DNA from 2 places in the Nocardia sp. NPDC004718 genome. Region 1 is predicted to be linked to the other one. Evidence: riboswitches for the same ligand, from Rfam matches in the RefSeq annotation. Region 1 holds a riboswitch; the other holds the start of a gene.
The links. A riboswitch is a leader RNA that binds a small molecule or an ion and turns the genes downstream of it on or off. The one in region 1 is predicted to bind cobalamin.
Positions count from the first base shown of each region.

Region 2: it holds a riboswitch for cobalamin, as region 1 does, so the genes downstream of both, ACWEH3_RS08690 (CbtB domain-containing protein) here and metE (5-methyltetrahydropteroyltriglutamate--homocysteine S-methyltransferase) in region 1, are expected to answer to the same signal.

Region 1 is NZ_JBSGCA010000006.1:166,607-181,266, reverse strand. Features, by position in the region: gene ACWEH3_RS07275 (alpha/beta fold hydrolase) at 1-649, shown strand, start outside; gene ACWEH3_RS07270 (enoyl-CoA hydratase/isomerase family protein) at 651-1,439, opposite strand; gene ACWEH3_RS07265 (N-acetyltransferase family protein) at 1,518-2,048, opposite strand; gene rpmB (50S ribosomal protein L28) at 2,146-2,337, opposite strand; gene ACWEH3_RS07255 (DAK2 domain-containing protein) at 2,667-4,409, shown strand; gene recG (ATP-dependent DNA helicase RecG) at 4,412-6,694, shown strand; gene ACWEH3_RS07245 (short-chain fatty acyl-CoA regulator family protein) at 6,930-8,351, opposite strand; partial or broken gene ACWEH3_RS07240 (nuclear transport factor 2 family protein) at 8,627-9,003, shown strand; gene ACWEH3_RS07235 (hypothetical protein) at 9,009-9,248, opposite strand; gene metE (5-methyltetrahydropteroyltriglutamate--homocysteine S-methyltransferase) at 9,608-11,875, opposite strand; cobalamin riboswitch at 12,026-12,255, opposite strand; gene ACWEH3_RS07225 (pyruvate carboxylase) at 12,798-14,660, shown strand, end outside.
Region 2 is NZ_JBSGCA010000008.1:75,893-90,552, forward strand. Features, by position in the region: gene ACWEH3_RS08675 (A/G-specific adenine glycosylase) at 1-644, shown strand, start outside; gene ACWEH3_RS08680 (alpha/beta fold hydrolase) at 666-1,412, opposite strand; gene mhuD (mycobilin-forming heme oxygenase MhuD) at 1,471-1,785, shown strand; cobalamin riboswitch at 1,866-2,017, shown strand; gene ACWEH3_RS08690 (CbtB domain-containing protein) at 2,048-2,242, shown strand; gene ACWEH3_RS08695 (CbtA family protein) at 2,233-3,039, shown strand; gene ACWEH3_RS08700 (hypothetical protein) at 3,075-3,557, shown strand; gene ACWEH3_RS08705 (OsmC family peroxiredoxin) at 3,619-4,059, opposite strand; gene ACWEH3_RS08710 (DMT family transporter) at 4,218-4,538, opposite strand; gene ACWEH3_RS08715 (FMN-dependent NADH-azoreductase) at 4,540-5,187, opposite strand; gene ACWEH3_RS08720 (TetR/AcrR family transcriptional regulator) at 5,297-5,908, shown strand; gene ACWEH3_RS08725 (ABC transporter permease) at 5,931-6,794, opposite strand; gene ACWEH3_RS08730 (ABC transporter ATP-binding protein) at 6,791-7,693, opposite strand; gene ACWEH3_RS08735 (histidine kinase) at 7,922-9,379, shown strand; gene ACWEH3_RS08740 (response regulator) at 9,528-10,229, shown strand; gene ACWEH3_RS08745 (LLM class flavin-dependent oxidoreductase) at 10,754-11,560, shown strand; gene ACWEH3_RS08750 (ATP-dependent Clp protease ATP-binding subunit) at 11,635-14,190, opposite strand; gene ACWEH3_RS08755 (esterase/lipase family protein) at 14,481-14,660, opposite strand, start outside.

The DNA.
Region 1 (14,660 bases):
CGACAGCGAGTGGGCGCCGGATCGCGACTATCGGCGCCAGACCATGGTGGACGACCTGCTGCTTGTGCTCGAACAGCTGGGCGAGCCCGCGGTGGTCGTCGGGGCCAGCATGGGGGGAATCACCGGTCTGCTCGCCACCGCGCGGCCCGGTGGGGAGGCGATCAGCGCCTTGGTGCTCGTCGACATCGTGAGCCGGCCCGAGCCGGAAGGCGTCGCCCGGGTGATCGACTTCCTCGGCAGGCATCGCGACGGCTTCGACAGCCTCGAACAGGCCGCCGACGCGGTCGCCGAATACCTGCCGCACCGCCCGCGGCCGAAGAGCCCCGAGGGACTGCTGCGCAATCTGCGTGAGCGCGACGGCCGCTGGTACTGGCACTGGGATCCGGACATGCTCAGTGATCGGGTCGAGGACCCGTCCGCGATGATCGAGCCGATGGAGGACGCGGCGCGGGCGCTGCGCATCCCGGTGCTGCTGGTGCGCGGCATGCGCTCGGACGTGGTGAGCGCCGAAGGAGCCGAAGCGTTCCAGCGGCTGGTGCCACACGCCCAGCTGGTGGAGATCGGCGGCGCGGCGCACACCGCGGCCGGTGACGACAACGACTCGTTCACCGACGCGGTGGCGAAATTCGTGCTCTCCACCCGGGAGTGATTCAGGCGAGTCCGGCGTAGTCGGGTTTGCGCTTCGCCACGAACGCGTCGACGCCCTCGCGCCCGGCGGCGGAGCCCGCGGCAGCGGCGATCCCGTCGCGCTCGCTGTCGAGCTGATCGCTCAGCGTCGCGGTGCCCGACTGCCGCAACAGCGATTTGATGCTCGCGTGGGTAGAACGCGGTCCCGTGGCCAGGGTGCGCGCGAGGCGCTGCGCCTCCTCGGCGATCTCGCCGTCGGGAACCAGCCTGCTCAGTACGCCGAGGCGCACTGCCTCGTCGGCGTCGAGGACGGCGTCGGTGAGCAGGATTTCGCGCGCCCGCCCCTGCCCCACGATGCGCGGCAGCGTCCAGGACATGCCCCCGTCGGGGCTCAGTCCGATGCCGGGATAGGCCGGGCGCAGTTTGGTGCCGGGCCCGCCGAGGGCTATGTCGGCCAGGCAGACCAGGCTCATGCCCGCGCCCGCAGCCCAGCCCTGCACCGCGGCGACCACCGGCACCGTGGTCGCGTCCAGCGCGCGGACGAACTCGTGCAGATCGGTGGCCAGACCGTGGATGTGCGCGGAGCGGTCCTGCGCCGCGGCGAAGCCGCGCACGTCGCCGCCCGCGCAGAAGTTCGCGCCGGTGCCGCGCAGCAGCACCGCGCCCACCTCGGACCCGAGCGAACCCAGTGCGGCGGTGCCCGCGTTGATGCCGGCGAAGTCCATGGACGTGCCGTTGGCGGAGGTCGCGATGGTGATCTGGAGGACGCCGTCGACGGTCGTCACGTAGCCGGTCTGCTCGCTGGTGGTCATGATCTGCACCTTAACGGGCGCGGCCGAACACAATCCCCCGGTAGTCCGCGTGCAACCGGAGCGAGGACGGAAGTACCTCTAGGGACCGTCGTCCGACACCGACTCGGCGTGCGTCGTCGGCGTGCGCACCATGCGCACCTCGATCGCGGCGGTGAACGGTTCGACCTTGCGCGTGCCGTCGAGCACGAACCCATGCCGTCGGTAGAACGCCCGGGCGCGCGCATTCTGCTCGAACACCCACAGCGAGCACGGAGCGGCCGGATCGAGCGCGGCGCGGATCAGGTCGTCGGCGACCCCGCTGCCGTGCCAGGAGGAACGCGCGTAGAGCGCGTGCAGTTCGATCGGGGTCACCGCGTCGGGGTAGTCGGGCGGGCCCGCGCTGGAGAATCCGATCACCACGTCATCGACGATCGCGACGTGCGTGTGGCCCGGATAGCGCAGCCGGTCGCGCTCCCACTGCTCGGCCCGTCGTCCGATATCGAAGGCGTCGAGTACGTGTGCGGGCACCAGCCCCCGGTACGCCTCGCGCCAGCAGGCGATGTGGCATTCGGCGAGGCTGTAGACGTACTCGGCGGTCAGCGGCTGGACCCGCCACGGACGCTCGGTCACGGCGGCCATGCGCGGCCCGCACTCACGACAACGCCCCGGACCACCCGATACGGGTGCCGGGGCGTGTACCGACGATGCCGGTCAGCCGGAGGGCGGATCAGCCGCGGGCGACCTTGCCCGCCTTCAGGCAAGAGGTGCACACGTTCATCCGGCGGGTGTTGCCCGGGGCGACCTGCGCGCGAACGGTCTGGATGTTCGGGTTCCAACGACGGTTGGTGCGCCGGTGCGAGTGCGAGACCGACTTCCCGAAGCCGGGGCCCTTGGCGCAGACGTCGCAGACGGCAGCCATAGTCGCGAACTCCTTCATGTCAATGGTGGGGACCGCCGCTTTCGCGGTGCGGCGCATCCTCGTGCAATGTCAAGTGCCCTGTCGGCGGAGAGCCGACCAGCGCAGACCGGTGACGGCCGCGCGAGGCAACCCTGCAAGGGTAGCTGTGCTGCCTTCGATCCACCAAACCGGTCCCCGTGAACGAGTGCCGGATCGGTCGCCGGGCATATCCATTCTAATGACGCGGTCTTACCGGTCGCCTGTCGGGACCGCCCGCTAACCTGGCGGGCGGTGGTGGTGCGCAGGTGGCGGAAGGGAGTGAGGTGACGGTTTCCGAAGCGCGAGATGTGATGGACGGCACGGCATTGTTGCGCTGGGGCCGTACCTGTCTCGCCGGCCTGGAGCATCGGCGCGAGGAGATCAACGCGCTCAATGTGTTCCCTGTCCCGGACGCGGATACCGGCACCAATCTGCTGGCCACGATGCGTGCCGCGGTGGAGGCGGGGGAGGCGGCCGCGCGGTCGGACGGGAGCGCCGCCCGCGCCGTCGCCGTCGCGATGGCGCACGGCGCGACGGTCGGCGCCCGCGGCAATTCCGGGATCATCCTGTCCCAGGTACTGCGCGGCGTCGCGGACACGGTGCACGGCGGTCCGTTCACGGCCGACAGCCTGCGCGCCGCGCTGGCCAGGGCCTCCGAACTGGTTCGCGAGGCACTGAGCGTGCCGATCGAAGGGACGATCCTCACCGTGCTGGACTGCGCGACCGCGGCGGCCGCGGCATGCCCCGACCAGGAATTGGCGGATGTGGCACTCGCGGCGGCCGACGGCGCGGCCAAAGCGCTCGGCGACACCCCGTTCCAATTGGGCGTGCTGCGTCGGGCCGGTGTCGTCGACGCGGGAGCCCGAGGGTTGGTCGTGCTGCTGGACAGCCTGGTCGCCGTGACCCGAGGCGAGGCGCCGGCGCGGCCGGAGTACCCGCGGCCCGCGGCGGCCGACCGTTCGGCGCCCGCCCGCGAGGCCGAACCGCAGTACGAGGTGATGTATTTGCTGGCCGACTCCGACGAGCGGAAAGTGGCCGCGTTGCGCGCCCGCCTCGGTGAACTCGGCGACTCGGTCGTCGTCGTCGGCGACGGAAGCGGATCCTGGTCGGCGCACGTGCACTGCGCCGATGCTGGTGCGGCGGTGGAAGCGGGCGTGGCCGCGGGCATGCTCAGCCGGATCCGCGTCGAGAACGTCGCTTTCGCTTCGCACGGGGGCAAATCCGACGTGTCGAGCGGCCTCGGCGCGGCTGATCGCGCCGCGCGCGCGAATCCTGGCGAACTGTCCGATGGCGATGCGTCCCGAACCGGGCCCGCCCGAGTCGAAGGCATCGCGGGATCGGCTCCGCCCGCCGATTCGACCCAGGTGGTGGGCGGTGCGCTCGGCCCGAGCGTAGCTCCGGCCGATCGCGGGATTCTGGCGGTGGTCGCGGGTGCGGGCGCGGCGACACTGTTCGAGGACGCGGGCGCCGTGGTGCTGGCAGGCGAGCCCGTCACCGCGGCCGCTCTGCTGGCCGCGATCCGGCGTATGCCGAACCGAGAGGTACTGGTGCTGCCCAACGGCGCGCTGCCGGCGCATGAGTTGGTCGCCGTCGGTGTCGCCGCGCGTGACGCTCACCGGGACGTGCTGCTGTTGCCGAGCGGGTCGATGGTGCAGGGACTGGCGGCCTTGGCCGTGCACGACCGCGGGCGGATCGCGGTGGACGACGCTTTCGCCATGTCCGAGGCGGCCGCCACCACGCGCTGGGGGTCGCTGCGCGCGGCGACCGAGCGCGCGCTCACCATGGTCGGCACCTGCGAACCGGGCGATGGACTCGGTCTGGCCGGGCACGACGTCGTCGTGATCGAGCGCGATGTGCGCGCCGCCGGGCGGACGCTGCTGGACCGGCTGCTCGCCTTCGGCGGCGAGCTGGTCACCCTGCTGATGGGCGCGGCGGCGCCGGAGGGCCTCGGCGACGAACTGGCGGCGCATATCGCGCAGAACTTTCCCGGCGTCGAGGTGATCGTGTATTCCGGTGGGCAGCAGGGCGATTCGGTGCAGATCGGAGTGGAGTAGGCATGGCGGCACTGAGTGATCGGCTCGACCACATCCTCGGCGCGAAGGCAGCGGACTCGCTCGCGGACGCTTTCGACATGCGGACCGTCGAGGATCTGCTGCGGCACTACCCCCTGCGATACGCGACGCAGGGGCAGCCGCTCACCGAGGAAGCGCCGGAAGACGGTTCGCACATCACCGTCATCGGCCGGATCACGAAGGCCGAGCTGCGGCCGATGCGCAACCGCCGCGGTTCGCTGCTGAAGGTGGTGCTCGACACCGGCTCCGGGCGCGGCGTGGACGTCACCTTCTTCAACGGCGACAAGGTGAAGTACGTGGTCCGCGAAGGGCTGCGCGCGATGATGTCGGGCACGGTGAACTACTGGCGTCCCGGCCAGTGGAACCTCAGCCATCCCGGCTACTTGATCCTGCCGGAAACCGAGGGCGATGACGACTCGGTCGGCGCGCTGACCAGGGTGCGCGGCGGCGGAGACCTGCGCGGCCTCGCGGAGAGCGCGAAAGGCGCGGGGGGAGTGGACACCTCGTTCATGGAACGCGAGTTCATCCCGGTCTACCCGGCGACCGCGAAGGTGCAGAGCTGGGACGTGCTCGCCTGCGTGCGTCAGGTGCTCGACCAGCTCGATCCCCTCGACGATCCCGTACCGGAAGACGTGCGCGCCGAACGCGCGCTGCCGAACCTGTCCGACGCGCTGCGCCTGATCCACCTGCCCGAACGCAAGGACGACATCGATCGAGCCAAGGACCGGCTGCGTTTCGACGAGGCGCTGGCCTTGCAATTGGTCCTTGCCGAGCGCAGGCACGAGGTGTCCGGGCGCAGGGCGCGCGCTTGTGCTCCCCGGCCGGACGGTATCGCCGCGGCGTTCGAGCAGCGACTTCCGTTCGAACTCACCGCGGGGCAGCAGCAGGTCGTCGCGGAGATCTCCGCCGACCTGGCCCGCGAGCAGCCGATGCACCGGTTGCTGCAAGGCGAGGTGGGCTCCGGCAAGACGATCGTCGCCCTGCACGCCATGCTGCAGGTGGTGGACGCGGGACTGCAGTGCGCGCTGCTCGCCCCGACGGAAATACTCGCCGCGCAGCACTATCGGTCGCTGCGCGGCATGCTCGGTGACCTGGGCGCCGCGGGCGAGCTGGGCGCGGCCGATCACGCCACCCGAGTGGTGCTGGTGACCGGGTCGATGTCGGCGTCGGCCAAGAAGGCCGCGTTGCTGGAAGCGGTGACCGGTGAGGCGGGCATCGTGATCGGCACGCACGCGCTGATCCAGGACAACGTCGAGTTCTTCGACCTCGGCATGGTGGTGGTCGACGAGCAGCATCGCTTCGGTGTCGAGCAGCGGGATGCCCTGCGCGCCAAGGCGAAAGCGGGCGCCAGTCCGCATCTGCTGGTGATGACCGCGACCCCGATTCCGCGCACCATCGCCATGACCACGCTCGGCGATCTGGAGACCTCCACGCTGACCGAACTGCCGAGAGGCCGCTCGCCGATCGTCTCCAGGGTGGTGCCGCGCAGGCAGCACCCGAACTGGGTGGATCGCGCCTGGGAGCGGATCGTGGAGGAGGTCGCCGCCGGACGCCAGGCGTACGTGGTGTGTTCGCGCATCGGCGACGACGAGGAGGCCGCGGGCAAATCCCGCAACGGGCGGGCGAAGAACGGCGACGGCGAGAAGGACGGCCCGACCACCCAGGCCGTGCTGGACGTGTTCGAGACGCTGCGCGCGGGCCCGCTGTCGGGCGTGCGGGTCGGCTTGCTGCACGGCAGACTGCCCGCCGACGAAAAAGACCAGGTGATGCGGGCGTTCAACGACGGATCGGTGGACGTTCTGGTGTGCACCACCGTGGTCGAGGTCGGCGTGGACGTGCCCAACGCGACGGTGATGGTGATCGTCGACGCCGACCGGTTCGGCGTCAGCCAATTGCATCAGCTGCGCGGCCGGATCGGGCGGGGCGAGCACCCCGGTTTGTGCCTGCTGATCACGGATGCCGCGCCGGGCGGGTCGGCCATGGCGCGTCTGGACGCGGTCGCCGCCACCACCGACGGCTTCGAACTCGCGGTGCTCGATCTGCGGACCCGGCGCGAGGGCGACGTGCTGGGCGCCGCCCAATCCGGCACCGCCCGCTCGCTGCGCCTGCTGTCACTGCTGGACGATCTCGAGGTGATCACCGCGGCGCAGGAATTCGCCCGCGCGGTGGTGGCGTCCGACCCGGGGCTGCGCGGGCATCCCGGGCTGGCGGGGATGATGCACGCGGCGGTGGACTCCGAGCGGCTGGAGTATCTGGCCAAGTCTTGACCGCACCGGCGGTGTGGACGGGAGACATCGGACTCCGGGCGCGCACGTGCGGCGGCCACGTCGCCGTTCGCGCACAGTGGCGGGCGGCCGAAAAGATCGGTGCTGAACGGCGACCCGGTCGCGCTGATCTCCTCGGCGGGCGCGCCGTGCACGGTGGTCGTGCTCGAGATCGACGCAGCGACTCCGGGCGATCCGCGCCGCGCCGACCCGCACGAGCTCGCCGGAAGGGGAGTCGTCAGCGCCCGAGCCGCGGGTAGGGCAGGTCGGTGCTGGTGTGTTCGGCGACCGCCAACGGGCTGCCTATGTGCGGGAAGGCGCGCTGCGGACACGCGGGACGCTCGCACACTTTGCAGCCCGCGCCGATCGGGACCGAGGCCGCCGGGTCGTCCAGCTGCAACCCGGCCGAGTACACCAAGCGGTCGGCGTATTCGATATCGCAGCCGAGGCCGACGGCGAAGTTCTTCGCCGCGGTGCCGAACCCGTGTGGGGCGATCGCCGCGGTGCGCGCGATCCATAGATACCGGCGGCCGTCGGGCATCTCGGCCACTTGGGTCAGGATCCGGCCGGGATGGGAGAAGGCCTCGTGCACCACCCAGAGCGGGCAACTGCCACCGACCCGGGAGAAGTGGAAAGCGGTGGCGGACTGACGTTTGGAGATGTTGCCCGCCCGGTCGGTGCGGACGAAGAAGAACGGAACGCCACGCTGGCCCTGCCGTTGCAGGGTGCTGAGCCGATGGCAGACGGTCTCGAACCCGACCTCGAAACGCAGGCCGAGCAGGTCGATGTCGTAGCGGAGTTCCTCGGCCGAGCGCAGGAACCGGCTGTAGGGCAGCACCAGCGCGCCAGCGAAGTAATTGGCCAGCCCGATCCGCGCCAGCGTGCGGGATTCGCCGCTGAGCGACGGGCTCTCGGCCAGCACGGCATCCAGCTCGGCCCCGTACAGCAGGAGGCCGAGCGTGGTGGCGATCTGAAAGGCGCGCTGGCCCGGCCGCAATCGGCGAGCGAGCGTGAGCGTGCGGGTCTCGGTGTCGTAGTGGCGTTTGGGGACGGTGGGGTCGGCGCCGTCGCCGCGCACCAGAACGGTGACGCCGGCGCGTTCCTCGGCGATGCGGGCGATCTGGCGATCGAGCGAGCCGATGGTCAGCCCGGAATTCTCGAACAGTTGCTCGGCGGCGATGTCGAGTTGCGGAATGTGATTGTGGTGGTCGTAGAAGAAGTCGCGTACGTCCTCGTAGGGCATGGGCACCCCGGGCGCGCCCGCGGGCGCGGACACCCGCGCGGACAGCAGGTCGAGCTGATCGGTGGCGGCGCGTAGGCGGCGATGCATGGCGACGACGATCCTGGCGACTTCCGGTTGGCGGGTCGCCAGCTCCTCCACCTCGGTCAGCGGCGCTGTGTGCCCGCCCGCGGCGTCGACCAGCACTTCGTGTAGATCCGATACGAGCCGCGCGTCGGAATCGGCGGCGAAGAACTGGACGTCCAGGTCGAAGGTGGAATTCAATTTCAGCAGTACGGGAATGGTGAGTGGGCGCTGGTCGCGCTCGAGCTGATTGAGGTAGCTCGGCGACAGATCCAGCGATTTCGCCAGAGCCGCCTGAGTCATCCTCCGCTCTTCACGCAACCGCCGAAGCCGGGCGCCCGCATACATCTTGCGCACGTGCACGATGGTAGCTGTGATTATTCGCAATCATCGCAATAACGCGCGCTATTACCCATAAAGATGTGCTTTTGCGAGGTGTCCAGCAATGTATTCGATCTGCGTAGCGTGCGAAGAGAGGTTTGCCACCGTGTCGTCGCGAACGCGCGAAATTCGCCGTCGCCCGCGGCCTGGAGCGAACCCGATGCGGAAGTCCCTGGCGCCCTTCCGTGCCGAGCAATTGCTTGGTTGAATCGAGGGGTCCGTTTTTCCGGCGCAAGGAAGTGAGCAGACGAATGCCCGATCCCGACGAGCTCGTGCGTGCGATGTGCCGAAGCTGGTCCGAGCCCGACCCGGATCGGATCGGATCAGCGCGTACTTCGCCGAGGACGCCGTCTACCACAACATTCCGATGGAGCCCATCGTCGGCCGCGCCGCTATTCGCGACTTCATCGCGGGTTTCCTGACCACCTTCGACGCCATCGATTTCGACATCCACCACCAGATCGCCTCCGGCAACGTGGTGATGAACGAGCGCACCGACACCCTCCGCTCCGCTGGACGTGAGACTCCGCTCCCGGTCATGGGCTTCTTCGAAGTCGCCGACGGCGCCATCACCACGTGGCGTGACTACTTCGACATGGCCGCCATCAACCGGGCCTTCGGACTGTAAGGGCCTCAGCCGAACAGATCGTTCTCGGATTCGGCTGTGGCGGCCTTGCGCGTCCAGGATTCGAGCCGGTCGAGATCGGTGCACCCGGTGATCTCGGCTCGCGTCTTCCGCCCGACGACGATCCCGCGCTTCCAGCACAAGGAGAAGGGCACGCACCGCTTCTTCGGTCCGCCCGCGTGTGCGAGCGTGGAGAGGACGGCTCGTTCCGGTAGCGCCCGAGCTTCGTCGAGATCGGTGACTGCCAATGAAAGCTACATGGGCGCAATGACATTCGGATTTGTGAAGTGAACTTTCGTATCGTATGGAACCGAACCGAGCATCGCTGCGTCGAAAGTAGGCAAGGGGAAAGACGGTGTCGTAGTCGACTAGTGAGGAGGGGTAGCCGATGGAGCGTTGTTCCGGGTGTCATACGGCGTGGCGACGAGGAATGCGGGCGCGGGCGCGGGAGTTGCCGGTCACGCGGCGGGAAGAACCGTGTGACCGGTACACCCTACGGCGGCGGCAGCCGCCTCGGCCGGAGCCCGAATCCGGCTGAGGCCGTGGTTGATCCGGTGCCCCCTTCGGCAGGTGAAGGGGGCACCGGATCAACGATCTACGGGTGGGGTTACCGCACGGCCGCCGCTGCCGCGACCATGTTGCGGAGCGAGGCTTCCACCTCGGTGCGTCCCCTGGTCTTCAATCCGCAGTCGGGATTCACCCAAAGACGTTCGGCCGGAACGGCTTTCAACGCCGCGCGCAGCGATGTGGTGATCTCGTCCACGCTGGGCACCCGTGGGGAGTGGATGTCGTACACGCCGGGGCCGACGCCGAGGTCGAATCCCGCCGCGTTGAGATCGTCGAGCACCTCCATGCGTGAGCGCGCCGCCTCGATGGACGTGACATCGGCGTCCAGCCCGGCGATCGCGTCGATCACCTCGCCGAACTCGGAGTAGCACAGATGCGTGTGGATCTGCGTCGCGTCGGACACCCCGGAGGTCGCGAGCCGGAACGACCGCACCGACCATTCCAGATACCCGGGCTGATCGGCGGCGCGCAGCGGAAGCAGTTCCCGCAAGGCGGGCTCGTCGACCTGGATGATCCGGATGCCCGCCGACTCCAGATCCACGGTCTCCTCCCGGATCGCCAGCGCCACCTGGCGGGCGGACTCGCCCAACGGCTGGTCGTCGCGGACGAACGACCACGCCAGGATGGTCACCGGGCCGGTCAGCATGCCCTTCACCGGCTTGTCGGTGAGCGACTGCGCGTAGCCGATCCACTCGACGGTCATCGGCTCCCGCCGCGCGACGTCCCCGAACAGGATCGGCGGCCGCACGCAGCGCGTCCCGTAGGACTGCACCCAACCTTGCTCGGTCGCCGCGAACCCGTCGAGTTGCTCGGCGAAGTACTGCACCATGTCGTTGCGTTCCGGCTCGCCGTGCACCAGCACGTCCAACCCCAGCTCCTCCTGGAGCGCGATGACGTCCGCGATCTCGTCGCGCATCCGGCGTACGTACTCCGCCCGATCGATCTCGCCCTTGCGCAGCGCGGCGCGCGCCAGCCGGATGGCCGAGGTCTGTGGGTAGGAACCGATCGTCGTAGTCGGCAGCGCGGGCAACCGCAGACGATCCCGTTGCAGTTCCCGGCGTTGTTCGGCAGGCGCGCGGCGGTCGGCGTCGGGCCCGAGCGCGGCGAGCGCGGCTCGCACGCGCGGATCGTTCAGCCGCGGATCCGACCACCGCGACGCCAGCGCCGCCCGCACCTCGGCCAACTCGGCGGCGATCGCCTCCGTGCCCTGGCTCAGCCCGGTGGCGAGCAGGCGCACCTCGGCCACCTTCTCTGCACCGAATGCCAGCCAGGACCGCAGCCGCTCGTCCAACCCGGTTTCCGCGGCCAGCGTGTACGGCACGTGCAGCAGCGAGCAGGAACTCGAAACCGCCACGTGCGCAGCGGATCCCAGCAACGTGCCGAGGGTGGCCACGGCGCGGTCCAGATCGGTGCGCCACACATTGCGGCCGTCGACGATCCCCGCGACGAGCAGTTTGCCGGCCAGCGCGGGCACGGCGGCCACCGCGGCGACGTCGGCGCCGGCCGTGAAATCGAGGGAGACCCCCTCTATTCCGGTGCTCGCCAGCGCCGTCAGAGCGGCATCCGGTTGCCCGAAGTAGGTCGCGACGAGGATCGCCGGGCGCTCGGCGGCGTCGGCGAGTTCCTCGTAGGTGACCCGCACCAGGTCGATTTCCTCCGCCGTGAGGTCGGTGACCAGCACCGGCTCGTCGATCTGCACCCATCCGGCGCCGGCGAGGGCGAGCCTGCGCAGCAGTTCCCGATACAGCGGCAGCAGCTCGACCAGCCGGGCTAGCGCCGAGCCGCCGGTCGCCTTCGCCAGTTTGAGGAAGGTGATCGGCCCGAGCACCACCGGCCGCGCGGGCACGCCCAGCTCGAGTGCTTCCCGCAGTTGCGCGAGCAGCTTCTCCGGGTGCAGCGAGAAGGCGGTCTCCGGCCCGATTTCCGGCACCAAGTAGTGGTAGTTGGTGTCGAACCACTTGGTCATCTCCAAGGGCTCGACCGTGTCGGTGCCGCGCGCGGCGGCGAAATACCGGTCCAGCGGGTCCGCGATCCCGGCGACCCGGGGCGGCAGTGCGCCCAGCAACTCGGCGGTGTCGAGCATCTGGTCGTAGTAGGAGAACGTGCCGACCGGAACGGAGTCCAGGCCCGCGGCCCGTAGTTCGGCGAATTGGGCGTGCCGGAGGTCGCGCGCAACGGCCTGCAATTGGTCGGCGTCGATCTTGCCCGCCCAATAGGCTTCGGTGGCCCGCTTCAGTTCGCGACGCGGCCCCACTCGTGGAAGCCCGAGAACCGTCGCGGTGAACGGCGTTTGCTGTGCAACAGTCACGATGTATCTCCATTGCTGAGGACGAAAGCCATCGCCATACGGGCAGGCGGAGAACCCGGTGACATGCCGGTGATGTTCCCGGCGGAGGAGCCCGACACGTCAGCTGGTGATCCGCACGCCCAGTCCACGAGGCGGTGGCCGCCGGGTACGGCGTACCCGGCACGGCTGGCAGGTCTTCGGACTCGCGGGCACCGGCCGTGCGGGCCGGCATACGCCGGAGTGCTCCCGATGGCCGACCTACTGGCCGTCGCTTCCCAAGTCGCCGAACCTTCCGGATCGCTGAACTCAGTGCCTGGTGACGGCGGTCGTTCCTGCATACCGCTGCGGGACAGTCCCGGATTCCCACCGGGTTCCCTCTCACCCGCCGTGACGTCGCCGTACGGGCGGGCTCGACTCCGCGGCGCGACGTCGGGGCTCCATCTCGTCGTGCTGCGGTGAACCAGCTGCCCACTCAGCATAGGACGCGGCCGAGCGAGCACACCGCGAGGCATCTCACACCGGCATTTGCCCGCACTGCTCATCGCGTACCGATTCCGCACCTGCCTTCCGTTCCGGCTATCGGCCGGGCCGCCCATGTGGACCCGGATCTGCTCTCGACCGGCTACCAGACCGCCGGGTCACCCGGGATTCACCTTTCCGAACTCGTCGTATGCGTGGTTCGCCTGGTCCGAGGTCGCGAACTCGTGCCAGGCGAGCGCGGCTCGATGCCGGGCCCGGCCACCGGGGCTGCTGCTCGGCGGCTTCCGCCGCTGGACTCCCGAAACGAACCCCGGCCTCGGGACAGCACACCGGTTGCTGTCGCACCGCCCATGTGTCGGCGCTGTGAACGCAACTTCGCAACGGTGCTAGTCGGTCTTGTGAAAAGGTTTGCGAAGGGGGATTCCGTGTCGGTGCGGTTCACGCGGCCGGGTACCTTGGGTCAATGTTCTCGAAAGTCTTGGTTGCCAACCGTGGCGAGATCGCCATCCGCGCCTTCCGTGCGGCCTACGAACTCGGCATCGGGACGGTCGCCGTGTTCCCCTACGAGGACCGTAATTCGGTCCATCGGTTGAAGGCGGCGGAGTCGTACCAGATCGGCGAGCCCGGCCATCCGGTGCGGGCCTACCTGTCGATCGAGGCGATCATCGAGGCGGCCAAGTCGGCGGGCGCGGACGCGATCTACCCGGGATACGGGTTCTTGTCGGAGAACCCGGATCTGGCGGCGGCGTGCGCCCGCGAGGGCATCACCTTCATCGGGCCGTCGGCCGAGGTGCTCGAACTGGCGGGTAACAAGGCGCGGGCGATCGAGGCGGCCAAGGCTGCCGGGCTGCCGGTGTTGCGTTCGAGCGCACCGTCGTCGGACGTGGAGGAGTTGCTGGCCGCGGCACGGGAGCTGGAATACCCCATCTTCGTGAAGGCGGTGGCCGGCGGCGGCGGGCGCGGGATGCGCCGGGTCGCCGCGCCCGAACAGCTGCGCGAGTCGATCGAGGCGGCGTCGCGGGAGGCGGAGTCGGCGTTCGGCGACCCGACGGTGTTCCTGGAACAGGCGGTGGTGAACCCCCGCCACATCGAGGTGCAGATCCTGGCTGATCAGCACGGGAACGTGATGCACCTGTTCGAGCGGGACTGCTCGGTGCAGCGCCGCCACCAGAAGGTGATCGAGCTGGCGCCCGCGCCCAATCTGGACCCCGCACTGCGAGAACGGATCTGCGCAGACGCGGTCGCCTTCGCCCGGCAGATCGGCTATTCGTGCGCGGGCACCGTCGAGTTCCTGCTCGATGAGCGCGGCAACCACGTCTTCATCGAGATGAACCCGCGCATCCAGGTGGAGCACACGGTGACCGAGGAGATCACCGACGTGGACCTGGTGCAGTCGCAGCTGCGCATCGCGGCGGGGGAGACGCTCGAGCAACTCGGTCTCAGCCAGGACGCCGTGACCATCCGGGGAGCGGCCTTGCAATGCCGGATCACCACCGAGGACCCGGCCAACGGATTCCGTCCCGACACCGGCCGGATCACCGCCTACCGCACACCGGGCGGCGCGGGCATCCGCCTGGACGGCGGCGCGAACCTGGGCGCCGAGATCGGCGCCTACTTCGACTCCATGCTGGTCAAGCTCACCTGCCGGGGCCGTGACTTCGGTACGGCGGTGGCGCGGGCGAGCCGGGCGCTGGCCGAGTTCCGGATTCGCGGCGTCGCCACGAACATTCCCTTCCTGCTGGCGGTGCTGGACGATCCGGACTTCAGGGCGGGCCGGGTCACCACCTCGTTCATCGACGAGCGTCCGCAGCTGCTGACCTTGCGCCGGTCCGCGGACCGCGGCACCAAGATCCTCGACTACCTGGCCGACATCACGGTGAACAAGCCGCACGGCGATCGGCCGACCACGGTGTACCCGCACGACAAGTTGCCCGCGATCGATCTGAGCGTGCCGCCGCCGGACGGCTCGCGGCAGCGGCTGCTGCGGCTGGGTCCGGAGGGTTTCGCGCGGGCGTTGCGTGAGCAGAAGGCGGTCGGCGTCACCGACACCACCTTCCGCGACGCGCACCAATCGCTGCTGGCCACCCGGGTGCGCACCAACGGTCTGCTGGGCGTGGCGGGGCATGTGGCGCGATTGACTCCGGAGTTGCTGTCGATCGAGGCGTGGGGCGGAGCGACCTACGACGTGGGGCTGCGGTTCCTGTACGAGGACCCGTGGGAGCGGCTGGCGGCGTTGCGTGAGGCGATCCCGAACATCTGCTTGCAGATGCTGCTGCGCGGCCGCAACACCGTCGGCTACACCCCGTATCCGGAGGCGGTGACCCGC
Region 2 (14,660 bases), on a different contig from region 1:
GTGCGCTGCGGCTGCACGAGTGCGCGAGGGTGCTGGCGAGCGAGCACGGCGACGAGGTGCCCGCCGACGTGGAGGTACTGCTCGGGTTACCGGGCATCGGCGCGTACACCGCGCGCGCCGTCGCCTGTTTCGCCTACGGACAACGCGTTCCGGTGGTGGACACGAACGTCCGCCGGGTGGTTGCCAGGGCGGTGCACGGGCGCGCGGAAGCGGGCAACCCGTCGTCGCGCGATCTCCCCGAGACCGAGGCGCTGCTGCCGCTGCGGATCGATCGCGCCGCGGTGTTCTCCGCCGCCCTCATGGAACTGGGTGCGACCGTGTGCACCGCCCGCACCCCCGATTGCTCGCGCTGTCCGCTGCCGAGCTGCGCGTGGGTCACCGCCGGGCGGCCGGTGAGCGAAGTGGTCCGCCGCACGCAGAAGTACGAGGGCACCGACCGCCAGGCGCGCGGTCGGCTGTTGGACGTGCTGCGGGCCGCGAGCGGTCCGGTGGAGCGGGTGCGCCTGGATCTGGCCTGGACTCGCGACCCGGGCCAGCGCGACCGCGCGTTGGACTCGCTGCTGGTGGACGGACTGATCGAACAGACACCCGGCGGGTTGTTCGCACTGGCGGGCGAGGGCGGGACTCCCGGGGCCGACAGCTGAACGCCGAGATGGATTCCTGCCCTAGCTGCCCAGTACCCGCCGCAGGAAGCGCTCGACCTCCGCTCGGTAGCGCTCCGGCTGGTCGTCGTGCACGAGGTGTCCCGCGCCGGGCACCAAGACATAGTCGGCGTCCGGATGGGCGGCGGCCATCTGCCGCATCTGCTCCGGCGGTGTGATGCTGTGCTCGCCCTCCAGCAGCAGGGCGGGCACCCGCACCGCATGCCAGTGCTGCCAGAAATCCCGCGTCCCCCACTCCTCGGAGATATCGCGGAAAGTGGTGACCGAGCCGTGCAGCCGGTATCCCTCCGGCCCGCGTTCGAAAGAGTTCAGGAAATATCGCCCGGCGACCGGCCCGAAGAAGGCCAGCACGGCTTCGTCGTCAGGGAACGGCTGCGGCCATGCCTCGATCATCGCCGCCCAGTGCGTCGCGGTGCGGCCGGTGAAATCCGGCGCGATGTCCTCGATCACCAGCGCCCGCACCCGGTCGGGGTGAGTCGCCGCGAACACCCAGCCGTGCAGCGCACCCATCGAATGTCCGATCACCACCATTGGTTCCTCGATCGCGGCGGTGCCTGCGGCGAGGTCCGCGATGAAGGCCTCGGTCGTCAGTTCCTCGGGCGCGGGCCTGCCGTGCCCGGCGGCGTCGAAGGTGTAGACGTGGCCGTGCTCGCGCAGCCAGTCCAGCTGGTCGCGCCAGGTGCGCGCGCTGCCCATCAGTCCGTGCAACAGCAGGATCGGCGCGCCTGCTCCGCCTTCGTCGTGCAACATCGGTTCGACAATACGAGGCACCGAGCATCTGCTCGGCATCAGCCGCTAGCTTGGACACATGGCTGTTGTGAAGATCAACGCGATCGAGGTTCCCGAGGGCGCGGGCCCCGAGCTGGAGAAGCGGTTCGCCCACCGTGCGCACGCGGTCGAGAACTCCCCCGGCTTCCTCGGCTTCCAGTTGCTGCGCCCGGTGGCCGGAGAGAAGCGGTATTTCGTGGTCACCCAATGGGATTCGGAAGAGTCCTTCGCGGCCTGGCGGGACGGACCTGCGCGCGAGGCGCACGCGGGCGAGCGCCAGAAGCCGGTCTCGACGGGTGCTTCGCTGCTCGAGTTCGAGGTCGTGCTCGACGTGGACGCGAAGCCCGCCGACTGAGTCCGGGGCTCACCGCCGGGCAGGCCCGCCTGCCCGGCGACTCGCCCGACGCCGTGGTACGCCCGTGCCGGACCCGGTTGACGCCGAGGGTGTGCGGGTGTCACAGTTCGAAGGACAAACGCGAGGGTGACGCGGTAATTCCGGTGCGAATCCGGAGCGGTCGCGCCACTGTGTTCCACGCACCGAGTCCGGTGCCGGAAAGCCAGACACCGGCACCGTCGCGCCACCACCCTACGGGACGCGTATCCCAAGGAGGACTCGAATGGCCATCGCGCATTCACCCAGCCGGGCAACCGATTCCCTGGCCACCGTGCTCGTCACGGTCGGTGTCGTTCTTCTCGCACTGCTCACGCTGTACCTGGTCGGTTTCGACCAGGGCGTCATCTCGCGCAGCGGGATGTACCTGCACGAGCTGATGCACGACGGACGCCACCTGCTGGGGCTTCCGTGCCACTGATCGGTTCGCTCCGAACACTGCTGTTGCGCGGCCTGCTGGCCGGTCTGATCGCCGGACTGCTGGCCGCCACAGTCGGTTATTTCGTCGGCGAACCCAAGGTGGAAGCGGCCATCGCCATCGAGGAAGCGCACAGCGAACACGCCGGAGCCCCTGATGGGCACTCTCACGGCGACCACGCCGAATCTCCTGGCGGCCATTCCCACGGTGACGAGGAAGAACCGCTGGTGAGCCGCGGCGGCCAGAAGTTCGGACAGTTTCTCGCCCTGGGGTTGGCCGGTCTCGCTCTCGGCGCCATCTACGCCTCGGTCGCGCATTTCGCGCGGCGCCACACCACGCTGTCCGGGCCGCGGCTCGCGCTGACGCTCGGTCTGGCCGGTTGGGCCGCGATCGTCGCGGTGCCTTTCTTCAAGTACCCGGCCAACCCACCGGCGGTGGGCGACCCGGACACCATCAACGAACGCACCCTGCTGTGGGTGGCGGCCGTCGTGCTCGGCATCGTGGCGGTCGGTGCGGCGGTGGCGGCGTTCACCGCGCTGCGCGCGCAACTGCCCACCTTCCGGCTGATCGGTGGCGTCGCCGCGTTCGTACTGGTCACCACACTCGGCTACGTCCTGCTGCCCGGCGTGAACGAGGTGAGCGCGGATTTCCCGGCCACCCTGCTGTGGCAGTTCCGGGTGGCGTCGCTGGCCGAGACCGCGACCCTGTGGGCCTGCCTTGCTCTCGGTTTCGCGGCGCTCACCGAGTTCGCGACGCGTACCGATACCCGGGTACCGGTAGCTGCCGCTACCGGGGAGTGATTCGCGTCCGGAAACATTGAGGCAGTGTCGGTCCCATGACCGGCACTGCCTTTTCCGTCCGGCCCGCTTCGCCGCGTGTCCACCCGGGTGGACCGCCGCGCGCCCTCGGCGTCGCGTTCGTCGCTCTGGTCGTCGCGTTGGTCGCGGGTGGCGCCGAGGCGATCACGCGAGCCGTCCGCGCGTTCTCGACTGCCGACGCGGCAAGCCTCGCGATGGGGTTGGGGTTCCGCGCAGCGCTCTACCTTCTGGTGCTGGCCGTCGCGGTGCGCATGACCTATGGTGACCGCTGGGCCCGCCTGCTGATCACCGTCGGCATCGGCGTGTTCGGCCTGCTGTCCCTGATCATCGAGCCGCTGGCCGCGGCCATGTCCGCGAACCAATTGCGCGATCTGGTCCGGGACGCCGCACCCGAGTCCTTGCTGCTCGCGACGTTCCGCACCGTGCACGTCACAGCCGTGCTGATCGCCATCCCGGCTCTCTACACCCGCCACGCCCGGCGCTACTTCCGCAAACGCTGACCGCGCCCGGCAGTTTCGTGCCCCGCACCTGTCACGGTACGGGGCACGAAGCCTGCGCGGACTACGCGAGGGCAGCGTCGAGGGTGATGTGGTCGACGCCGGCGAGGGCCTTGCTGACGGGGCAGCCCGCCTTGGCGGCCTCGGCGGCGGCCTGGAAGGCGTCGGCGTCGATGCCGGAGACGCGACCGCGAACGGTCAGCTTGATACCGGTGATCCGAAAGCCGCCCGCCGGATCGGGGCCGAGGGTCACGTCGGCGGTGACGTCCAGGCTGTCCGGGGAGCCGCCCGCGTTGCCGATCTGCGCCGACAGCGCCATCGCGTAGCACGAGGAGTGCGCGGCCGCGATGAGTTCCTCCGGGCTGGTGGTGCCGTCGGCCTCCTCGGCGGAGCGCTTGGGGAACGACACGTCGTACTTACCGACCCCCGAACTGGCCAGTTCGACCTGGCCCGAACCCTCCTGCAGGGTGCCGGTCCAGGCGGTACGCGCGGTACGTGTGGGCATCACGGTCCTTTCGCCGATGATCGTTTCACGATTCAGCACGAACCTACCCCGGCCGATTCGTCCCGGCCCACCTGTTCGCCGATCGGGTTCGACCGACGCCCCGCGCACCCGCGCCGCGCGGTAAAGCAGCGGCGCGCCAAACGGATCCGCGCGGAGTTCTACTCCGGATTCGTGATCCTCGCCAGCACTATGCCGCCGAGGATCAACGCCAAGGCCAGCAAGCGCCCCGCACCGAGCGGGTCCTTGTGGACGACGATGCCGAGGGTGATCGCGCCGAGCGCGCCGATGCCGGTGAACACGGCGTAGGCGGTACCCACCGGCAACGTCTGCATGGCGCGCGACAGCAGATACACGGCGGTGACGCCGAGAACGAAGCAGATCAGGGTCGGGACGAGCCTGGTGAAGTTCTCGGTCGGTTTGATGCTCTGCGACCAGACGATTTCCACCACTCCGGCGGCGGCGAGGACTACCCAGTTCACGTCAGTGCTCCCCGGCCAGAGCGCGCGCGGCGGCCAGAGCGCGGGCGTAGGACGTGTCGTGCTCGGCACGCAGGTGTGCCAGCGCTGGGTCCTGGCGGGAATTGGCTAGCTCCGCGTGCACGAAAACGGTGTCGGAAACCGCGAAATGGCCCGCGAAGAAGTCACGCAGGAAGCGCTCCTGATAGTCGTAGGCCGCTTTCGGAGCGCCGGGCGAGTAGGCGCCGCCGCGTGCGCTGGTCACGACGAACTTCCGGTGGCCGAGCGACATTCGCGGAAATGTCACCTGGTCCAGCCAGGCCTTGAGCGAAGCCGGAATCGAGTAGTTGTACATCGGGGTGCCGATCAGGATCACATCCGCCGCAAGCAACTCGGTCAGCAGGGGCTCGACGATCTCCCACGCGGCGGCATGTTCGGGAGTGCGCACCAATTCACCGATACGTTCGGCATCCGTGTTCGGCAGGGTGAGCACAGCGTCGCACAGCTGAGTCCACCCCTCCCCGATGAACGGCACCGGCTCGGCCGCCAGGTCACGGTAGTGGTAGCCGCCGTCCGGGTGCCGTGCGCGCCACGCGTCCGCGAAAGCGGCGCTCAGTTCCCGGCTGATCGACCGTCGCCGGGCGCTGGCATCCAGATGCAACAAGGTTCTCATGACCAACCTCCGATTAAGTGGACAAAGCGTCCGATTCCTTCCGAGATCGACGATACGACCAATATGGACAGATTGTCCACTTATTGCCGAATCGGCTACAGTCGGGGGCATGGAACCCCGATCCGACCTGCTCGCCGGTCACGGGCCGGACCGGTCGGCGACCCCGCCGGAACGCGCGGACGCCGCACGCAACCGGGCCAAAGTGCTCGCCGCCGCCGCGGAGTTGTTCGCCGCCCGGGATCCCCGCACGGTGACGATGGACGACATCGCGAAGGCTGCCGGCGTCGGCCGAGGCACCCTCTACCGCCGTTATCCGGACACCAACTCGGTGGCGGTGGCCCTGTTGGACGAACACGAGCGAGCGCTGCAAGAGAAACTGCTCTCCGGTCCTCCGCCGCTCGGCCCCGGAGCTCCCCCCGCACAGCGGCTGGCCGCGTTCTACGCCGCGATGGTCGAATTGCTCGATACGCACGCGCATCTGGTGCTGGGCGCCGAGATCGGCGGCGCACGCTTCACGACCGGTGCTTACGGCTTCTGGTACGCGCATGTACGAGGACTGCTGGTCGCGGCGGGCATGCGGGAACCGGACGCATTGGTCGACCCGCTGCTCGCGCCGCTGGCAGCGGAGGTCTACCGGCAACAACGTGAGCGCGGCTTGACCTCCGGACAGATCGCCCACGCGCTGCGAATGATCGCCGAAACCGTTCTCGCTCCAGGGTGATTCCCCGGATACCCCTCCTCGCTCACACCAGATCGCGTCTGCGCATCAGCCAAATCGTGCCGACCGCGAACAGCACCGAGTAGACGGCCAGCACGACCAGCGATTCCGTCCGCGAAAGAATCCGCAGCACACCGGGCGTGGCGGGACCGTCCACGGTGCGCATCGCTCCGGCCAGCGACCCGGCCGCCGTGCCCGGCAGATGATCGGTGACCACCTCGATCGCCGCGAAGATCCCGGCTACGCCGCGCAACAGGTTCTCCACCACCAGCACCCAGACCAGGCCGAGCCCCACCGCGAGCGCGGGCCCACGGGCGAGCGCGCCGATCAGCGCCCCCGCCAACGTCCACATACCGAGAATGGCTACGCCGGTGGAAATTCCGAGCAGCGACCGATCCAGTGCGGGCATGGTGAGCGCCTGCGACTGGGACGCCGCGATCAGCGCGGCGACCGCGATGTCGACGACGAATGCCGCACACACCAGCGCCACCACCACGGTCCCGAGATTCAACACCACCGCGGCGACCGCGTGCACGCGCGAAGGCCCTTGGGTGTAAACGGTTTTCCAGGTTCCCCAGCCGTATCCGCTGCCCACGGTCAGCGCGCCGAGGATGAGCATCAGCGCCCCGCCGAACATGGCCATGCCTTGGGTGAATACTTCGGGAACCGCCGCGGGCAGCATCTGTTGCAGCAATGCCTCGCGCGGCAGCCCGTTGGACATCCGGCTCGATTCTCCGGAGGTGTAGGCCAGATAGTTGAACAGATACGCGAACGTGAGGTTCAGCAGAATCCACGTTCCGAGAACGATCCAGAATGCCGGCCACTTTCGCAGCCGCAGCATCTCGGCATTCGTGCTCGCGATCAGGTCCCGGATCGCCATGCCGTTCATCGCGCCGCCTCCCATCGCGTCATCTCGAAGAACACTTCTTCCAGGGACTTCTCCTCGACCCGCAGCTCCAGGAGGTCCGCGCCCGCCGCCACGACCGCACGCGCCACCGCGGGCGCGGTGACGGTGTCCGACTCGATCCGGATGCCGCTCGCGGTCAACAGCGCCGAACGGTCACCCACCAGCTCGCGCACCGCGGGCAGGGCCACCTCCACCGGCTCGGCCCGCACCACCAGCGACGAGTTGCCGCGCAACTGCGCGACCGTCGCTTCGGTGCGCAGCCTGCCCTGCGAGATCACGCCGACCCGGTCACAGATCGCCTGGACTTCGCTGAGCATGTGACTCGACAGCAGCACCGTGCGTCCCTCGGCGGCCAAAGCGGTGATCAGCTCCCGCATTTCGGCCATACCGGCGGGGTCGAGGCCGTTGGTCGGCTCGTCCAGGATGAGCAGGTCGGGGTTGCCCAGCAATGCCGCGCCCACGCCGAGGCGCTGTTTCATGCCCAGCGAGTAGGTCCGGTACTTGTCCTCGGCACGGGCCGCCAGCCCGACTCGCTCGAGCGCGTCCTCCACCTCGGGGCGCCCGAGCCCGCGATATCCGGCGAGCACGCGCAGGTTGTCCCGGCCGGAAAGGTAGGGATAGAACCCGGGACCCTCGATGAGCACGCCGATCCGGCGCACCACCGCTGGATCGCCGGGCCGATGCCCCGCGACGGTGGCCGTACCCTCGCTCGGACGGATCAGCCCGGCCAGCATCCGCAGGGTGGTGGTCTTGCCCGCACCGTTCGGGCCGAGGAAGCCATAGATCTCGCCGTACGCGACGCTCATGCTCACGTCGTCGACAGCGGTGTGCTCCCCGTAGCGTTTGGCCAGCCCTCGGGTGACCACGATCGAATCTGCCATGCACCGAGAATCCGCCGCCGACCCCCTGCGGACATCCGTCGCCGGGCGACGATCCGCATACGTAACTGGAACGACGGATCGATCCGTGGCCGTAACGGATCAGCTGGTGCGGAGCAGCTTCCATGGTCTGCGAACCCCCGAATCGGTGCAATCTCCGCGAAATACGTTTCCAGGCGGACGTCGAATCACGACCGAGCCGCATAGGCTACGTGGGTGCGGGTGGCAGGGATGACAGATCGGAGTTCGGTCGGCTGGGATTGGGGCGTCGCGCTCGTCGTCGCCGCGGTTCAGTTGGTCGGAGGCACTTTCGCGAACATGCGGCAGACCGGGGTGCACTCCCTCGACGCGCTCGGTTACCTGCTCTTGCTGGCCGGCCCGGTGGCGCTGATCCGGCGGCGCGCGCAACCGCTGCCCGTGCTGATCGTCGTGCTCGCCGTGTGCCTGGCGTACCTTCTGCGCGGCTACGGATACGGCCCGATCTTCGTCTCGTTGGTCGTCGCCTTCTTGACCGCCGCGAGCAGCGGATCACGGTGGTGGACTTATCCGCTCGTCCCGCTCGGTTACCTGGCGCTGGTCTGGCCGCTGCCGGCACTGCTCGACCGCCCCGCGAACCTGTGGCAGGTGTTCGCGCTGATGGCATGGCTGGCCGTGCTGCTGCTGGTGGCCGAGGGCATCCGGCAGCGCAAGGCCGTGCTCGTCGCGCGCGGGCAGCGCGCCGAGGCCGCGCGCCGGGACGAGGAAGCGCAGCGTGAGCGGCGGGCCAGCGAAGAGCGGCTCGCCATCGCCCGCGAGCTGCACGACGTGCTGGCGCACAGTCTGTCGATGATCAACGTGCAGTCCTCGGTGGCGCTGGAACTGCTCGACAAGCGCCCGGAGCAGGCGGAGACGGCGCTCACGGCGATCAAGAACGCCAGTCGCGACGCCCTCGCCGAGGTGCACGCGCTCCTGCACACGATTCGGTCCGGAAGCGCACCCGCGGCGCCCAGCGAGCAATCGCCCACAGCCGAGGCGAATCCCGAGGAGACCGGCCGGACGACCGAGGCCGAGCCGCCGCCTGCCCCGCGTACCCCCGCGCCGAGCATCGGCGATTTGGACGACCTGTTGCAGCGCCCGCGCAGCACCGGACTGACCGTCACCACGCGAGTGCTCGGCACCCCGCAGCAATTGCCCAGCGTCATCGACGTGGCAGCGGCGCGAATCATCCAGGAGTCGCTGACCAACGTGCTCCGGCACGCACCCGGCGCCGACGCAACGGTGACCGTGCGCTACACCCCGGACTCGGTCGACATCACCGTCGACAACAGCCGCCCGGCCAGTGCCCCGTCGCGCTCCGGGAACGGCGGCGGCAACGGCATCATCGGCATGCGCGAGCGCACGCACGCCCTCGGCGGCGCCCTCACCGCGGGCCCGCGCCCCAGCGGCGGGTTCCGGGTCGCGGCCCGGCTGCCCACGCGAACACCCGAACCCGGCGCGGCCACGGCGTCACCGGGAGTGCCGAACCGAGGCGCCGGGGCGGCAGAAGCGGACCGGAACAACGCGGTAGCGCAAGCTCCGGACCAATACACCGTGGCGACGAGCACGCCGAGCCGCGGCGACGCGGCCGCGAGAAGAACCGAGCAGAGCGGCACGACATCGGACGCGCCCGATCAGAGTTCCGCGAAGGCTGCCGGGAATCGCACTCGATGACCACGGGCACGTCGAGCGCCACCGGCCCGAGCGAGAGCGAGTCGCGTGCCACACCGGACCGACCCGCCGATACGACCGGACGACCGAGCACCTCGGCCGGTCGCGCGCAGCGCTGACGCGATCGTCAGCCCACGGCAGAGGAGATCCGATGCACGACCACCACGATCCGGTCCCGGCACGCGCTCCATCCCGCATCCGGGTGCTGGTGGCCGACGACCAGGCGTTGGTGCGCGGCGGGTTCGTGGCGTTGCTGGATGCCCAGGACGGCATCGAAGTGGTCGGCGAGGCGGACAACGGGGAGCAGGCCGTGCGCATGACCCGCGACCTGCGTCCCGATGTGGTGCTGATGGACATCCGCATGCCCATCCTGGACGGCTTGGCCGCCACTCGCGTGATCGCCGAGGACCCCCTGCTGGCCGAGGTGCGCGTGGTCGTGCTGACCACCTTCGAACTCGACGAGTACGTCTTCGAGGCGATGCGCTCCGGCGCGACCGGGTTCCTGGTGAAGCACACCGAACCGTCCGATCTGGTTCGTGCCGTCCGGGTGGTCGCCGCCGGCGACGCACTGCTGTCCCCCGGCGTGACCCGCACGCTGATCGCGGAATTCTCCACACGCGCGAAAACGCCGCCGACGGCCACGCTCGCCGAGCTCACCGATCGCGAACGCGAGGTGATGACGCTGGTCGCCGAGGGTCTCACCAACGCCGAGATCGGCGAACGGCTCTACATGAGCCCGGCGACCGCCCGTACCCATGTCAGCCGCATTCTCACCAAACTGCACGCCAGAGACCGCACCCAACTGGTGGTCATGGCTTACGAATCCGGACTGGTCCGCCCCGGCTGGCAGTGAGCCGCCGATCGTTGCCCAGGGGCCGGACCGCTTCGCCGCACTGCCATGGAACCGGAATCAAACGACCCCGGCGCCCATCATCCGAATAAAGACGGCAGGACGGCGACCAGTCAGTGGCAAACCCGCGCCGAATTCCGGGATTCGCGGTCGGACCATCCGGCAGAATGAGCGTCCCGACCCTTCTTGCGCGTTCTTCGGCGCGCGACTACGGCCAGGACCAGGCACAGCCGCAGCCCAGTCCGAGATTCTTCCTCCTCGCGCGGCGCCAGCGCAGTGCGGCACGGTCCGACTTCTCCCGATATCAGCCGATAGCAATTTCTCAGCGAACATTAATTCGTCCGGTCTGATGCCGATTAGCAAATAACTGGTAAATCACCGCGGGCAGAGCCTTCGCACTCCGGACGTACGTATCCAGGCGTATTACGAGTGCCGACGCGCGACCGATGCCCCCGGCATGCCCTTCGGCGCAGTCTTTCGTCATGAATATTTTCACTCGACCCGAGGCCGTGAGTTTTGATCCCACCATGAGCATGACCTTCGGCATAGTTCTCACTCCGCGTTCGGGAGCGGACTGGGCGCGCGAGGCAGCCGCCGTCGAACAACAGGGCTACCGGACCATACTGCTGCCGGACACCCGGTTCACCCCCTCGCCGTTTCCGGCCCTCGCCGCGGCGGCCGCCGTCACCACCACCATTCGGCTGCGCCCGAACGTCCTCGCCGCACCGCTGCGCACACCGGCCGCCACGGTCAGGGAGACCGCGGCATTGCAGCTGCTGTCGGACGGGCGTTTCGAACTCGGAATCGGCTCGGGACGCCCGGACGCCGCCGCCGAAGCACAGTGGCTCGGCACGTCCTGGGGTTCGCCCGCGCGACGGCGCGCACAGCTGGTCGCCACCATCGCCGCCGTGCGGGCTGGAGTGAACCCCACCCCACCGGTCGTGGTCGCCGCCAACGGACCCAGAATGCTGGCGACGGCGGCGGAATTCGCCGACCGCATCCTGCTGGCCGCTGCGCCCGCGGCCACCGAGACGGAGCTGGCCGAGCTGGTCCGCACCGCCCGGGACGGTACCGACCGCACCCTGCGCTTCACCCATCAGGTGGTCGGCATCGGGCAGCGGCTACCGATCTGGACCGCGACGAAGCTCGGCCTGACCGCCGCCGCCCTCGCGGACGCGGGCGCGGCGGGCATGATTCCCGCGGAACCGGCCGCCGCCGCCGAGATCCTCGACCGACGCCGGGAAAAGTACGGCATCGACGAGGTGATCGTGCCCGGCGAACTCGCCGCTGACTTCGCACCGATCCTCGCCTACTTCGCCGACCACGATTGCTGACCCGGCGCAGCGAGCGACACCGCATACGAAAAAGCCCGTGCCCACAGGTGGGCACGGGCTTTTTCGGCGGTGACTTACTCGCCCGAGGCAGCTTCGGTGGAGCCTTCCGTCGCGCCGGTGAGCACGACTTCGGGCTTCTCCTCGCCCGCGGCCTTGGTCAGCTTCGCCTTACCGGTGAAGGTGAACTTGGCGTCTTCGCCGGAGCCCTCGCCGTCCCAGCCCTCGACGTCGACCTCGATGGTCTGGCCCGGACCGATCTCGCCGAAGAGAATCTTCTCCGACAGCTGGTCCTCGATCTCGCGCTGGATGGTGCGGCGCAGCGGCCGGGCACCGAGCACGGGATCGAAGCCACGCTTGGCCAACAGGTTCTTGGCGTTCGGGGTGAGCTCGATCGCCATGTCCTTGTTCTTCAGCTGCGTGGCGACGCGGCCGATCATCAGGTCCACCATCTCGACGATCTGCTCGTTGGTGAGCTGGTGGAAGACGATCACGTCGTCGATGCGGTTGAGGAACTCCGGCCGGAAGTGCTTCTTCAGCTCGTCGTTGACCTTGAGCTTCATCCGCTCGTAGTTCGAGCCCTCGTTGTTCGACTGGGTGAAGCCGAGACCAACGGCCTTCGAGATGTCCGAGGTGCCGAGGTTCGAGGTGAAGATCAGCACCGTGTTCTTGAAGTCCACGGTACGGCCCTGGCCATCGGTCAGGCGGCCATCCTCCAGGACCTGCAACAGGGTGTTGTAGATCTCCTGGTGGGCCTTCTCGATCTCGTCGAACAGCACGACCGAGAACGGCTTGCGGCGCACCTTCTCGGTGAGCTGGCCGCCCTCTTCGTAGCCGACGTAGCCCGGAGGGGCACCGAACAGCCGCGAAGCGGTGAAGCGGTCGTGGAACTCGCCCATGTCGATCTGGATGAGCGCGTCGTCGTCGCCGAACAGGAAGTTCGCCAGCGCCTTGGACAGCTCGGTCTTACCGACGCCGGACGGGCCGGCGAAGATGAACGAGCCGGACGGACGCTTCGGATCCTTCAGGCCGGCACGGGTGCGGCGAATGGCCTTGGAGACGGCCTTGACCGCGTCCTCCTGGCCGATGATCCGCTTGTGCAGCTCGTCTTCCATACGGAGCAGACGGGTAGTCTCCTCCTCGGTGAGCTTGAACACCGGAATACCGGTCCAGTTCGCCAGCACCTCGGCGATCTGCTCGTCGTCGACCTCGGCCACGACGTCCAGATCACCCGAACGCCACTGCTTCTCTCGCTCTGCCCGCTTGGCGACGAGCTGCTTCTCCTTGTCGCGCAGCCGCGCGGCCTTCTCGAAGTCCTGCGCGTCGATCGCGGACTCCTTCTCCCGGCGCGCCTCGGCGATCTTGTCGTCGAACTCGCGCAGGTCCGGCGGAGCGGTCATGCGACGGATGCGCATCCGCGCGCCCGCCTCGTCGATCAGGTCGATCGCCTTGTCCGGCAGGAACCGGTCGTTGATGTAGCGGTCGGCCAGGGTGGCGGCGGCCACCAACGCGCCGTCGGTGATGGAGACCCGGTGGTGCGCCTCGTAGCGGTCGCGCAGACCCTTGAGGATGTTGATGGTGTGCTCGACGGTCGGCTCGCCCACCTGCACCGGCTGGAACCGGCGCTCCAGGGCGGCGTCCTTCTCGATGTACTTGCGGTACTCGTCGAGGGTGGTCGCGCCGATGGTCTGCAGCTCGCCGCGGGCCAGCTTCGGCTTCAGGATCGAGGCCGCGTCGATGGCGCCCTCGGCGGCACCCGCACCGACCAGCGTGTGCAGCTCGTCGATGAACAGGATGATGTCGCCGCGGGTGTTGATCTCCTTGAGCACCTTCTTCAGGCGCTCTTCGAAGTCACCGCGGTAGCGGCTGCCCGCGACCAGGGAGCCCAGGTCGAGGGTGTAGAGCTGCTTGTCCTTCAGCGTCTCGGGGACCTCGCCGTTGACGATGGCCTGCGCGAGCCCCTCGACGACGGCGGTCTTGCCGACGCCGGGCTCGCCGATCAGCACCGGGTTGTTCTTGGTACGGCGGCTGAGCACCTGCATGACCCGCTCGATCTCTTTCGAGCGGCCGATGACCGGATCGAGTTTGCCCTCGAGCGCGGCCTGGGTCAGGTTGCGACCGAACTGGTCGAGCACGAGCGAGGTAGACGGTGTGCCCGCCTCGCCGCGCGAACCGGATTCGACCGGCTCCTTGCCCTGATATCCCGACAGCAACTGGATGACCTGCTGGCGCACACGGTTGAGATCGGCGCCCAGCTTCACCAGCACCTGCGCCGCCACGCCCTCGCCCTCACGGATGAGGCCGAGCAGGATGTGCTCCGTGCCGATGTAGTTGTGGCCGAGCTGCAGCGCTTCGCGAAGGCTCAGCTCCAGCACCTTCTTGGCGCGCGGGGTGAACGGGATATGACCGGACGGGGCCTGCTGGCCCTGGCCGATGATCTCCTCCACCTGGCTACGCACGCCTTCCAGCGAAATGCCGAGCGACTCCAGCGACTTGGCCGCGACGCCCTCACCCTCGTGAATCAGCCCCAGCAGGATGTGCTCGGTGCCGATGTAGTTGTGGTTGAGCATCCGGGCCTCTTCCTGGGCCAGGACAACGACACGCCTCGCGCGGTCGGTGAACCTCTCGAACATCGCTCCCTCACTCTCCTGCTCCGACATTCTGGCAACAGACGCCGCAGTGTGCTGTGTACAACAACCGTGGGCGTCAGCCTGCCATGAAGCCCGGGGGTTGCGGCCCCCGCCTCCACTCTAGTTGGCGGGGGATGCCACCGCCGCCGGTCCACCCTATTGCCGACCGGCGACAGCACGGTCATTCACTCATAACGTGGGCGTCGCGGGATTCGTTTCCGGCCGGGTTTTGCCCTCAGCGAACAAACCGTCCGCCGACCGGATCTGCGCCGCACACGTACGACCTCGGCCGCCTACCCCGTGTACGGGTCGACGAAACCGCAGGGCACCGGGCGTTGATGAGCGGGATCGAGCGCGTTGAGCACGTAGGTCGCGGCCCTCTTGCTGCCCGCTATGCCCGTATGCCCAGAGTAGTCCGTCGCGCAGCCGTCCTGAACCACGATGTTGGTCACATGGGGGCCGGTGACCAAGCC